DNA from 4 places in the Pseudochelatococcus lubricantis genome. Region 1 is predicted to be linked to each of the others. Evidence: predicted binding sites of a transcription regulator. Region 1 holds the regulator's gene; each other region holds the start of a gene.

The links. The regulator PhoB, encoded in region 1, activates phosphate uptake and scavenging genes when phosphate is short. The targets are predictions, from matches to a motif close to TGTCATNNANCTGTCAT.
Region 2: the regulator PhoB is predicted to act here: its motif matches at 2,101-2,117, upstream of ACFFJ7_RS01040 (glycerophosphodiester phosphodiesterase family protein).
Region 3: the regulator PhoB is predicted to act here: its motif matches at 1,841-1,857, upstream of ACFFJ7_RS14835 (esterase-like activity of phytase family protein).
Region 4: the regulator PhoB is predicted to act here: its motif matches at 1,588-1,604, upstream of ACFFJ7_RS03870 (PstS family phosphate ABC transporter substrate-binding protein).

The regions. Positions count from the first base shown of each region.
Region 1 covers NZ_JBHLXC010000005.1:9,214-12,545, reverse strand. The annotation lists gene ACFFJ7_RS10780 (aspartate aminotransferase family protein) at 1-264, opposite strand, end outside; gene ACFFJ7_RS10775 (GcrA family cell cycle regulator) at 860-1,456, shown strand; gene phoB (phosphate regulon transcriptional regulator PhoB) at 1,608-2,312, opposite strand; gene phoU (phosphate signaling complex protein PhoU) at 2,886-3,332, opposite strand, start outside.
Region 2 covers NZ_JBHLXC010000001.1:251,079-254,410, reverse strand. The annotation lists gene ACFFJ7_RS01040 (glycerophosphodiester phosphodiesterase family protein) at 1-2,008, opposite strand, end outside; gene ACFFJ7_RS01035 (ROK family transcriptional regulator) at 2,169-3,290, shown strand; gene ACFFJ7_RS01030 (inositol monophosphatase family protein) at 3,314-3,332, shown strand, end outside.
Region 3 covers NZ_JBHLXC010000007.1:285,158-288,489, reverse strand. The annotation lists gene murJ (murein biosynthesis integral membrane protein MurJ) at 1-263, shown strand, start outside; gene ACFFJ7_RS14835 (esterase-like activity of phytase family protein) at 413-1,768, opposite strand; gene ACFFJ7_RS14830 (dipeptidase) at 1,881-3,263, opposite strand; gene ACFFJ7_RS14825 (helicase HerA-like domain-containing protein) at 3,294-3,332, opposite strand, start outside.
Region 4 covers NZ_JBHLXC010000002.1:213,407-216,738, forward strand. The annotation lists gene pstC (phosphate ABC transporter permease subunit PstC) at 1-358, opposite strand, end outside; gene ACFFJ7_RS03870 (PstS family phosphate ABC transporter substrate-binding protein) at 482-1,519, opposite strand; gene pstS (phosphate ABC transporter substrate-binding protein PstS) at 1,845-2,954, opposite strand; gene ACFFJ7_RS03880 (arsenate reductase ArsC) at 3,079-3,332, opposite strand, start outside.

The sequences.
Region 1 (3,332 bases):
ATCGGCGAAGCTCGCGTCGACGAGCCGCCCGGCAAGGCGCTCCGCCTGCGGGTTCTGGAACAGGTTCGAGATGTGCCACAGCTTGCCGCCCTGCTCGGCGAGCGCCGCCAGCAGCGCGGGATGGCTGTAGCCAAGCGCGTTGACGCCGATGCCCGAGCCGAGGTCGAGATATCGCTGCCCGTCGCGCGCCACAAGCCAGACACCTTCACCTTTCTCGAAGATTACATCAGCCCGCGCATAGGTCGGCAGAAGTGGCGACGTCACAGCAGATACTCCAGGGGCAGGCAGGCGATCACGGCCTGCGCACGAAAGACAGCGGCAGCGCCGGCCGCGACCTGCGCCCGGCCATGTGCAGCATCCGCCGTCACACGAAATCCCGGGACCGGGTTCCATGCAAACAGGGCATGGCTCCGCCACGGGAAACGGAAAAAGCCGCCCCACGGGGCGGCAACCTGTTTAACTTATTGTCAGTGCGAAAGACATTCAAGCACAAACTGAAGCCGATTGGCGCTCGTGTTGCCGGCTGCCGGAGCCGGCCCGGAGGCAGCAGGACATGAAGCCGCAGCCGCCGGCGTGAAGAATTTTGTCACACGGCCTTGAAATTGCCGGCATTCACAGCATTTTTCATGGCATCAAGAGTTCGTTTACAATCTCTCCTGTGGGAAAATGCATGCTTGTGCAAGCACGACTCTTGCCGGAGAGTCACGGCATATAGTAGTTTCCCGCTTGAGAGCCACGAAATATCGTCCGGCTGTTCCTTCCAGCGTTTCCCATGAGGCGAACGTTGCGCCCGGCAACAGGTCACTTGCCGGCGACTTGAAGGATTCCGCGCGAGACGCGGCATGATGGAGCATGAGTAATGAGCGATCCCGGCAATACCTGGACTGACGAACGTGTCGAGCAGTTGCGCAAACTCTGGAGCGATGGCCTGAGCGCCAGCCAGATCGCAACGGAGATCGGCGGCGTCAGTCGCAATGCGGTGATCGGCAAGGTTCATCGTCTGGGTCTGTCGGGCCGTGCGAAGGCCCCTGCCGCCCAGACGCCCCGTCCGCCGCGAAAGGCGCCGGCCCCGGCTGCGCCTGTCGTTTCCGCCCCCCGCCAGGCCCCTTCGGTCGCCGCGCCCGCGCCGGTCCCGCAGCCGTTGGCATCGACCTTCGGCAACGCCGCCCTCGCGACGGCGGCGCTCGCCGCGGAGCCCGATGACATGCCGGCGGCAACCCTCGCGACGGACATCGTGCCCGTAGTGCGGGAGAACGTTGTCGTGCCGATGTCCGAGCGTGTCACGATCATGGATCTGCGCGAATACATGTGCCGCTGGCCGGTCGGCGATCCGACCTCCCCGAATTTCCGCTTCTGCGGCGCGCGTGCGGTGACGGGCATGCCCTACTGCACGCACCACGCCAGCATCGCCTACCAGCCGGTGCTCGACCGTCGCCGCGACCGCAAACGGGCCTGAGCGGCGGCGCGGCATTCCGCATGGATGCATTCGATATGACAAGGCCGCCGGTCTTCCCGGCGGCCTTTTTGCTGGAGAACTGTCAATGACACGCGGCGCCTGCGGCATATGCACGCAGGGATAAGCGGATCACCCGATTTGTGCATGTCAGCTATTCGCTGCGCGCAAAGGTTTCGTCAAACGCATATCCTGCGCCACGCACGGTGCGGATCGGATCCGGACTGCGGGCGCGGTTGATGGCCTTGCGCAGACGCCCGACATGCACATCCACGGTCCGCTCGTCGATATAGACATCGTGCCCCCAGACGCCGTCGAGCAACTGCTCGCGGGTGAAGACACGGCCCGGGCTCTGCATCAGGAATTCTAGCAGTTTGAACTCGGTCGGCCCCAGATGCAGCTCGCGGCCGCTGCGGCGCACGCGCCGCGTCTCGCGGTCAAGTTCGATATCGCCGGCCAGCAGCAGCGTCGCCACGTGCCCGGGCTTGGTCCTGCGCAGCAGCGCGCGCACGCGCGCCAGCAGTTCCGGCACCGAGAAGGGCTTGACGACGTAATCATCCGCGCCGGTGGCGAGGCCCCGCACCCGCTCGCCCTCGTCGCCGCGCGCCGTGAGCATGATGATCGGCAGGCGCTCGGTGTCGCCGCGCGCGCGCACGCGCCGGCACAGCTCGATGCCGGAGAGGCCGGGCAACATCCAGTCGAGCAGGACGAGATCGGGAACCTGCTCCCTCAGCCTGATTTCCGCCTCGTCACCGCGTCCCACGCTGTCGACGGAATAGCCCTCGGCTTCGAGGTTGTAGCGAAGAAGCAGCGCGAGCGGCTCCTCGTCCTCCACGATGAGAATGCGTGGTCCTACCATGAGGTCCTCGTGGTATCGCCCGCAGCAAGTGCGAGACATCGAAACTTCACGCGCTCGGGCTACACTGCCTTGGTGGGCAAAGCCGTGCGAACGGGCGCCGACGCGCAATGCACCCTGTCCGGTAACGCCGTTTCCCGAAGAGCGCGACTCGTCGAGAAGTGGTCGGGTTCGTGCGGCGCTTGAACAAGACCCGCATGAGACCCGTCGAAGAGACCGGTAGCGCCGGCATGGCGCCTCCCGGACTTGGCCGCTGGCATGGGATGACGCCGCGCACGACAGCAAGAACTTTCGGACCGCAGTCCGAAAGCGTTCCCGACGTGCCGGAACGATCAGCGCATCGCTTGAGACGTCCAGATTTTCCTGTACGCCCGATCCATTCCTTCATGCCGGAGGAAGCCCTTCATCAGCGCTGCCCTCCAACAAATCCGGCCTAGAGCGCACGCTCTGATGAAATCAGGGCGTGCGCTCTAAATTCTACATTTTATCGCAACTTGCATTCGATTCTATGGATTGACTTGAATGCAAACCGCTCTAGTGACCCCGCCGCGCAGGCACCCCGGCATTGCACGTCCATCACACCGCAGGCGTGGTGGCGAAGCTCGTGGTGTCGCCCTTCGGACGCTCGCCCGCCAGCGTTTCGCCGGTCGTCAGGAAGTAGATCGTCTCGGCGATGTTGGTGGTGTGATCGCCGATACGCTCGATGTTCTTGGCGAGGAACAGCAGGTGCGTGCAGAACGTGATGTTGCGCGTGTCTTCCATCATGTAGGTAAGCAGTTCGCGGAAGACGGAGTTGTAGAGCGCGTCGATGCGGTCGTCGCGGTTCCACACTTCGAGCGCCTTCTTCTCATCGCGCTGGGCGTAGGCGTCGAGGACGTCCTTGAGCTGCTCCTGCACCAGATCGCTCATGTGCTGCACGCCGCCGACGATCTTGGCGGGCTGCAGTTCGGAGCTGATTGCCAGCACGCGCTTCGCCGTGTTCTTCGCCAGATCGCCGATACGCTCCACATCGCCCGCCACGCG
Region 2 (3,332 bases), on a different contig from region 1:
ATTCGTTGTCCGCGAGGTCATAGCCAAGCACCGCGAGAGGCAGGCGATAACCGTTCTCGTTCAGATAATTGATCGCGATCCGCGGCTCGTCGGTCTGGATGATCGACACGCCCTGATCCGCCCAGAAGCCATAGACGAGATCGGGACGCTCCAGGCCGAGGAAGTCCCCGCGGTTGCCGCTCATCGAGCCGCTCGAATTGCCGGAGCCCTGGAAAAGCGTATTCATGAAGTAGCGAACGTCATATTGCTCGAAAAGCGCCTTGATTTCGGGCATGAAGAAGTAGCCGGGGTCCTCGACCTGCCCGGGGCCCGATGCATAGACATTGATCTCGACCGCGTCGACGGGGATCGTCGAGAACACCTTTTCGACGAATGCCGCCGACACGCCCGGATACATGATCGGCATGAAGTGGATTCCGGCAGGCGACGCATCGAGCGCCGCTTTCACGGCGGCCAGGGACGCATCATTGGTGATCGCGGCCTTGAACAGAAGCTGGTCGGCGACACCGGCCGCCTCGCCGAGCCTCGCGATGGCGGGAATGTTCGCCACGGAGACCTTGTCGAGGTTGACCATCACCTTGTCATCGATCGCCGCGAACAGTTCCTCGATGGTCAGAACCTTCTGGTCCGTGACCTCGCGGGTGCCCTCGATGACGAGATTGAGCGACTTGATCTGTTCCAGCGTCAGGCTGCTGACATTGCCCGTTCCGGTCGTCGTGCGGTTGACGCTGCCGTCGTGCATCAGGACATAGTGCCCGTCGGCGGTCCGCTGGATGTCGGTCTCGATGATGTCGACACCGAGGCTGATCGCGTGCTCGATCGCCTTGAGGGAGTTCTCGGGCAGGATGCGCGCCCCGTCCTCGTAATAGCCCGCCCGGTGCGCCGCGATCAGCGTGTTGCCGTCCTTGGCGTCCTGATAGGAGTCGATGATCCGGTCGATGGGCGCGTTCACATAGTCCGGGTTCACGTCGCCGATCAGGTCCGCGAAGCGGTCCGGATGCACCGTCTCGCCCGCGTCCTCAAGCTGCATGGAGGGAATGTCGCGCGTCTGGATGATCCAGCCGTCCTCGACCTCCTGATACGACACGATATTGTCTATGTTGGCGCCGTCGAGGCCCTCGGGGCTCAGCACCAGAGCGCCGTCCTTCGGCGTCAGGCCGTTGATGGTGAGCTTGTACTCGCCGGTGCCGAGCTTGACGATGTTGTAATTGCCGTTGGAGACGGACGACGATCCGTCGCTCAGCACACGCCCGAAAGTGACGTCCTTGTGGCCCGTCGGAATGTAGGTGAAGCCGAAGTCCTCGTTGTCGTAGACATAGCCGTTGTGGGTGTTGTTGTGCGTGCCGATGACCCAGCCGCTGCCGTCTTCCTTCGGCCGCGCGGCCGTGTAGACGCCCTTGTTGGCGCCGCCGGTCACGAGCAGGATGCCGTCCGTCAGGCTGTTCACGCCGTCGAGCGTCACCGTGTAGGTGTAGTCGCTGTTGCGCGACACCTCGGCCTTGTCCGCGAAGCCGGCCGATGAAACGACGGTGTTGCCGCCGTTGCGGACCCACGCGCCCGTGAAGCGGGAGAAGTCGAAATAGGCGGCGGAGATGTCGCTGTTGAACTCGTTGCCCGTCGGCGCTTCATTCACCGACACGAACAGCGAGTTGTCGGAGCGGTAGCCGATGGACGCCGCGCCATACTGGACGCCGTCCCCGAAGCCCCAGTCGACACCGTTCGACGCGATCGAGGCGACGAAAATGCCGTTGATGGCGTCGTTCGTCGCCGATCCCGCGCGGATGTGGTAGTCGCCGCGGTTCGAATTATCGATCCGGCCATGATCCAGCGCGAACCAGTACGTATTCCGCTTGAGCGCAATGGTCACGTTGTTGCCGTCGCTGCCGTCGGCCGTCTGCTGCGCGGAGATATATCCGGCGTCGACCGTGTTCTGATCATAACGGACAAACGCAAAATTGAAGGCGCCACTATAGATGACGCCTTCTTCACGAACACCAGTATCAGTCATTGTGGCCTCCTCGTCATTCAGCCGCCAGGCGCCGCGACCGGACACCGGAAGCCGCACCAACCCCAAAGCGTACAGATGCCTAGCACCTGTCGATGACGATTAAATTACATCTTGCAATTTAATCTGGGTGTCGTAAATGGCTGGGCGAGGAGGAGAAGCCATGGCCGATGTCCAGACGCTGTTGTCCTACAGCGACCGCAGGTTCCTGCAGTTGCTGTTCATGGAAAAGGCGCTGTCGCGCAAGGATGTCGCCAGGAGGCTGGACATGACGGAGGCGAGCATTTCCCGCATCGCCTCACGCCTCGTCGCGATGGGGATCGTGAGCGAGAGCGCGGAGCGGGAGGGCAAGCTCGGGCAGCCTGTGCGCACGCTCACCATAGCGGCGGGGCAGATCTTTTCGGCGGGCATCAACTTCGCGCTGAACGTCGTCGACGTCGCCATCATCGATCTCGCGGGGACCGTCGTATCCATGACGCGCGAGCGGATCGAGCAATCGTCGCCCACGGTGGCCGCCGAAAAGGCGAACGGTATTCTCTCGCACATGATCTGGCAGCACGGGATCGACCTGGACGCCATCGTCGGTGTCGGCGTCTCGGTGCCGGGCAACTTCGCGCCGGACAAGGAGTCCGTGTTCGCGCACAGCCTGTTCCTCGAATACGGCGACATCAACATCGCCGACGTCTTCGGCAGCGTCTGCGGCATGCCGGCCGTCATCGAGAACGACGGCGCCTGTGCGGCGCTCGGCGAGTATTACTTCGCCAACGGCCACCGGCACCGCATGCTCTTCAAGTACCACCTCGGGCACGGCTTCAACGCCGGCATCGTGCTCGACGGGCGTCTCTACAGGGGTGCCTACGGCAATTCGGGTGTGACCGGCGTGCTGTTTCCCTATGGCAAGCCGCGTCCCACCGGCACCGATCTCATCGAGACCCTGGCGGCTGTCGACATCCATCTGACCGACGTCGCCGACCTCGAATCCGTGCCCGGGAACGGGCGCGATACCGTGGAGCGGTGGCTCGACCGCGCAGCGGGTCAGCTCGCGGAGGCCGTGCGCATCGCGACGGGCTTCTACGATCCGAGCATCATCGTCATCGGCGGGCGCCTGCCGCGCTGGCTGACTCAGGAGTTGACGGGGCGGATCGCGTGGGAGACCCTCGCCGGGCCGTCGCGCGGGCTCCGGGTCGCACCCGTCGTTCCCTCCACGCTCGGTCCGTCGAGCGGCGCGATCGGGGCGGCGTGCGTGCCCTTCTTCGACCGCTTCTTCCCGAACGCCATCATCTGAATCGCGCAATGCAAGGCCTACCGATGTCACACAACGATATCT
Region 3 (3,332 bases), on a different contig from region 1:
TCCTCGCGATCCGCAAGCAATGGACCGCGCCCGATGGCGCGCTGGGGCGCACGCTCGTCGCCGTCGCCGTGGCCTGCGTTGCGTTGGCCGTGGCCGCCTATGCCGCGCAGCAATTCGCGGAGCCGTGGATCGTCACCCTGCCGCGTCTGCAGGCCATCATCCACCTCGCCATCGTCGCGGGCGTGGGTGCGCTGGTCTATGGCGCGACGTTGCTCGGCGGGCTGAAGGCGCTGCGCGTGCCGATCCCGCTGCGCAGGCGCTGAGGCATCCGGAAGTTACGTTCGTCAAACACCGGCCGACCTGCCAATACACAACCGGCAAATAACAAAAAACCCCGGCAGGATCTGCCGGGGCCTGAATGCGTATGCGCGAACGCCAGGTGACAAGAAATCAAACACCAATTGACAAGAAATCACTTGGCGGCGAGGAAGTCCTTGACTTCGAGCAGGATGAACTCGTTGTCGTCGGCCTTGTTGGGATCGCGGCTGGCGGAGAACGGCAGGTTGTTGTCGTTGCCGACGATGATGTGCGTGGCGTCCACGACGTCGACGTTCTCGATGGTGAAGAAGGGGAAGTCCAGCGTGCCGTTCTTCTCGCCCTTGATGGCGACCTTGTCCGGATCCTGGATCTTCATCAGGTCGATGTAGCCGATCTTGCGGGCGTCCTTGCCAGCGTTCTCGTCGGTCAGCTCGATCTTGTAGACGCGCTTGAACTTGGCGGGGGTAGCGAAGCAATCCTTGCGCTTCTCGCCGGCCGGGCAGGCCTTGCTCGCGGTGCCTTCGGTGTCGTCGCGCTCGATGATGAGGCCGTGGGTGGCGTCGACCATGTTGAAGTCGCCGATGGAGTGGCCGTTCTCCTCAAGCGGGAACTTCCAGAAGCGGCCGGTCCACTTCTGATTGGCCACATCGAATTCAAGAATACGCAGGTATTCCTTGCCGTTGTCCTTCTCGGTGGCGTTCGTCGCGGCATCCCACAGCGCGCCTTCGAGCAGCGGATAGAGGAACTTGCCGTCCGGCGAGGAAGCCATGCCCTCGAAGCCCTTCGAGCGGCGCACTTCGAAGTCCACCTTGCCCGGCGCGCCCGGCGTCTTGATGTTGTAATGGTCGGGCGAACGGACGACCTTGCCCGCGACTTCCGTCTCGATCACGGCCTCGACCTTGCCGTCGCGGTCGGTGCGGATCAGGTAGGGGCCGAACTCCTCGCCGAACCAGATCTTGTCGCCGATGAGCTGGAAGGACTCGAGGTCGAAGTCGGAACCCGTGAGATAGCGCTTCTCGGTGCCTTCCTCGGCGATGCGGAACGGAACCTTCTTGTCGGGATCGTGCAGGAAGGTGGTGCTGAGCCGGTTGACCGCGTTCGCCTTCCAGTCGATGGCGTAGTGGTGGATGAAGAGCATGTTGTCCGGCGAATTGGCCTTGTTGCCCATGCCGTTGTCGGTGATGACCCAGAAGGTGCCGTCACGGTCGGCCTTGATGCCGGAATGGCCCTGCACGGCCTGGCCCTTGAAGGGGAACTTGATGCCGGTGGGGCGGCCGTCGTTGATGCCCTCGACGCTCTCGGGTTCGTCGACGCGGGTCGCCTTGCCGGTGGCGTACTTGCCGGCAACGCGCAGGTCGGCCGGCGCATCGGCCGGCGCATCGATGATGGTGAGCGCCGGCAGCGCGGCATGGCCCTTCAGGGTCGCGGTGAACTCCTGCTCAGCCATGGCCGGCGAAGCGACGAGCGCCGAGAACAGCAGGGCGCTGAAAACGGAAGAGGGAATACGCATCGAAAACCCCTGTTGTAGTGGATGACAGGGGTTCTTGATCGGCCCCTTTCATGTCTTCGTGTTAAAGGTTCGGAGACAGAAAGGTGACGTTCAATTCGCCGGATAAAGAGCGTTATTTTGCAAGCTCTTGCAGGACACGCGCCCACGAGCGCGCACCCTTGTGGAAGCTTTTCAACGCATATTTCTCGTTCGGCGAATGAATCCGGTCATCGTCGAGTCCGAATCCGATCAGCAGCGGCTCGGCCCGAAGATTGCTCCGCAGGGTGGCGATGATCGGGATGGAGCCGCCGCCGCCGATGGTGACCGGCGCCTTGCCCCATTCGTCCGCGAGCGCCTTCGCCGCCTTCGCCAGCCAGGGGCTGTCGAGCGGCACGGAAACGGCGGGTGCGCCATCACCGGAGCCGAAGGTCACCGAGGCGTCGGCGGGGATGAGTTCGCGCACGTGAGCGCGGAAGGAGTCACGCACGCTGACGGGGTTCTGGTCGCCCACGAGACGGAAGGTGATCTTGGCGCGCGCCTCGGCGGGGATGACGGTCTTCGATCCCTCGCCCGTATAGCCGCCGATGATGCCGTTGATGTCGAAGGCCGGACGGGACTGGATCTGCTCGATCACGTCGCGGTCCTTCTCACCCGCCGGCACTGAGAGCCCCACTGGACCGAGGAAGGTGTCCGCGTCGAGGCCGAGCTGCCGCCATTCGGCACGCACCTCCTCCGGCACCTCGGGCACGCCTTCGTAGAAACCGGGGATGGTGATGCGCCCTTCCTTGTCGCGCAGCGCGGCGATGATGCCGGCGAGCACGTGGATGGCGTTCTGCGCGGCACCGCCGAACAGGCCCGAATGCAGATCGCGATCGGCCGTGCGGACGACGATCTCGTCGTGGACGAGGCCGCGCAGGCCAGTGGTGATGGCAGGTGTCTCCGGATCCCACTGGTTCGTGTCGCACACGAGCACGACATCCGCCCGCAGCTTCGGCAGGCTGGCGTCGACGAAGGCCGGCAGGTTGACCGAGCCCACCTCCTCCTCGCCCTCGATCAGCACGGAGACGCCGACAGGCAACGTGCCGGTGACCGCCTTCCACGCGCGCACGGCCTCCAGAAAGGTGAGAATCTGCCCCTTGTCGTCGGCGGCGCCGCGCGCGCGGATGATCTTGCCGCCATCCGGCAGGGTCTCGATCCGCGGCTCGAAGGGCTGGCTGTCCCACAGTTCCAGCGGATCGACGGGCTGCACGTCGTAGTGGCCGTAGAACAGCACGCGCGTGTCGGAGGCGCCGTCCTGCGCGCCGAGCACGACGGGATGGCCGGGGGTGGGGTGCACGTCGGCCCGGAAGCCGAGCCCGGCGAGTTCGGCGCGCACGTATTCCGCCGCGCGGCGGCACTCGTCCCGGTGGGCCGGATCGGTGGAGATGGAGGCAATTCGCAGGAACGCGAACAGGCGCTCCAGCGAGGCGTCGAGGTTTTCGTCGATATGGGCAAGAACAGCGTCGAGCTGCGACATGTTAAGCGTCCTTCCAGAAATCCGATACGTTCAGCGCCGCAGGATGCCGCCCAGCGTGCCGCGCACGAT
Region 4 (3,332 bases), on a different contig from region 1:
AATATCCATAGACGACCGTCGGTATGGCGCCGAACAGTTCGAGCATCGGCTTAACGGTTTCGCGCACGGCGGCCGGAGCATATTCGCTGAGATAGACAGCGAGAACGGTTCCGAACGGGATCGCGATGGCGATCGCTATACCCGCAGCCCAAAGCGTCGCGGTCAGCAGCGGCAGGATGCCATAGCGGGGTTGCGCGAAAACGGGGGTCCACTGAGTATCAGTGAGGAATGTCCATAGCGATACTTCGGTAAAAAAGCCCCACGACTCGCTGACGAGGACATAAACGATCGCGGCAGTCACGAACACGGAAAGCGCCGCCGACAGAAAGAGCACGGCGCGCATGCCGAGATCGATCAACCGGCGTCGGCGAAGGAAGGCCTCGGAAGGCCGGAAGGCGTCAGCCGACGAACTCATTGGCGCATCTCCGGTAGTGATGATGGCCGAGGCGCTTGACCTCAGCCATCGGGGCTGGTCATCGCGTCAGTTGGCTGCGTCCTGAACCAGATCGGTCACAGTCACGCCGATCTTGGAGCCGCCCTCGAAATGGGAGCCTGTCTTGCGGCTCTCGAACTTCATGAGAGCGAGGGTCGCAGCCTCGGCGGGCAGCGCCACGTAGCCAACCTCGCTGACGAGTTCCTTCTGATTATCGGCATCGAACAGGAACGCCACGAACTCACGAACATGTTCCTTCGCGTCCGCCGCCTGCTTGGACACGTAATAGAAGAGCGGGCGGGTCAGCGGCTGATAGGTGCCGTCGGTGGCTGTCGCGATCGAGGGTTCCACGCAGGAGCCGTCCGCCTGCCTGATCGCGACGGCCTTCACCTTGCCGGCGTTCTCGGTGAGGTATGCCAGACCGAGGAAGCCGAGGGCATTCTTGTCGCCGATCACCCCCTGGATGGTGATGTTGTCGTCTTCCGTCGCCGTGTAGTCGCCGCGGCTGGAGTGTTCCTTACCGTTGATAGCCAGCGTGTAATAGTCGTATGTGCCGGAATCAGTGCCGGCGCCGAACAGGGCCAGACGACCGCTCGGGAAGCCTTCGCGGACCAGATTCCAGTTCTGGACCTTGCCCTGTGCCTCCGGTTCCCAGATTTTCTTCAACTCGGCAACGGAAAGGCAGGTAGCCCAATCGTTGCCCGGATTAATGATGGTTGCCAGAGCATCGACGGCCACCGGCAGCTCGATAAATTCGATGCCGCTTTCCTTGCAAAGCGCGATTTCCTCGGAGCGGATCGGACGCGATGCGCCGGTGATGTCGGTTTCGCCGCGACAGAATTTCTTGAACCCGCCGCCTGTGCCGGACGAGCCGACGGTAGCTAGGATCTTGCCTGACTGCTTGTTCTGAAACTCCTCCGCCATGGCTTCGGAGATCGGGAAAACCGTGCTCGATCCATCGATCAGGACGGTCGGCGCCTGCTGGGCGAAGGAAGGCGTAAGCAGGCAGCCAAGCATGAACGCGGCCGTTGCCGCCTTGATGAGCGACTTCGACGCGGGAGCGATGGGGTGGGTTCTGCTGGTCATGGCGACTCTCTTATGAGCATGGGAAGGGGCGGCACCGACAGCGCCTATGCTTCACATAGTAATCACAGATGACAATTGTGTGTCAAATAAGTAATATCATAGTATCTGGATGTATTGATATATATTGAATGGCAATTCTCTATGTGAAATACACATATAATCTGGCAGTTACATTTTTATTACCCGCATCCGACAGGGCTGGTTTGGTGAGGCGTTGCGTTTTCGATCGCGCCCCCGAGCGCCATCCGATGACGTTTCGTCGGATGGCGCAGCCACTTTCCCGATCGCGGGAAACCCGCGATCGCCCCTCTGCAATCGCCCTCCGTCAGTGCAACCCCGCAAGGATCGCCTGCGCACGGTTCACGACGGGCGCGGGCAACGGGATGTAGCCGAGTCCTTCGGCGAAAGTCTGGCCCTCTACCAGTCCCCAGCCGACGAACCGCTTCAGTCCATCGGCGACCTGCGGATCCTTGTTGGCCTTGCGCAACAAGGTCCAGCTATAGGAAACGATGGGATAGACCGTATCGCCCACGGGGTCGGGTATGATCTGACGTCCATCCTCCGGCATGCCATCAAGCGCAGAGGCAAGCGCTGCCGAGCCTGAAGCGCCGTCCGCACGAACGTACTGCCCGGCCCTGTTCTCGATCAGCGCAGACCGCAGGTTCAACTGTGCGGCGAAGGAATACTCGACATATCCGATGGAGTATTCCGCGATCGCGATCCGGCCTGCGACACCTTCATTGCCTGAAACGATCATCGCGTTGTTCGGCCAGGCGACGGTGGTGCCGACCTCCTTCCAGGCGTCGCTCACCGCAGCGAGATGGGTGGTGAAAGAGAAGGTCGTGCCGCTCGCGTCTCGCCGGGCAACGACAGCGATATTGCGCTTCGGAATGTCGACGCCCGGATTGGCGGCACGAATCAGCGGATCGTCCCACGTCTTGATCCTGCCGCTCATGATGCCGACGAGGGCTTGGCGGCTTAGCCGCAGATCCCCCGAGAAGCCCGGGATGTTATAGGCCAGAACGACCATCCCCGCGGTGGTCGGCACATGCAACACGTTCTCCGGCACGTTCGCGATTTCTGCATCGGTCATCGGGCGCTCGGTCGAGCCGAAAGCAACGCTCCCCTGCGTGAAGCGCCGAATGCCCTCACCACTGCCAACGCTCTTGTAGGTGACGGTGATGTCCGGGTTGGCCCGGTTGAACTCGGCCATCCACTCTTTGTAGAGATTGGAATGGAATGATGATCCGGCTCCATTGAGTTCAACGGCTCTCGCCTGTCCGGCAAGACAGAAGGCCGCTGCAAGCGTTGCCGCATAAAGCGCGTTCTTCGGGCTAAAGCTCTCCATGAACCATTCTCCAAAGCAGGATCGGGCAACGGTGACAGGCGTGCGCCTTGTTTGAACGAGATGGAAAAGTTTATTTCCGCTGATCATGATAACCTCTTGCTCTGTTGCAGAACACGAACTGACGCATTCTAATAATAAATATTTATTATATACACAATACATAATATTATAATAATATAAATATCGTTTTACTTGGATATATAGAAGAATTTCATCCATTATGGCGGTCTGATATGGTCGCTTGGGAGTTATAAACTGGACTATAGTCTTGACGTCCCGCACTTTCATGGGAGATGGAGCGAAGTCGACCAAGCGCGGCGATCCTGTTTGTCAGCGCAAGACGATCCAGAGTCTCAAGCGGAAAGCTCGTGAAAATAGAAATGCGCTGGGCAAGCATCTGATAGACTTCACACCGCGCCAACGCCCGCTCGGCGGTGTTGCCTTGAGCGAGCGTCGGGTCAGGGA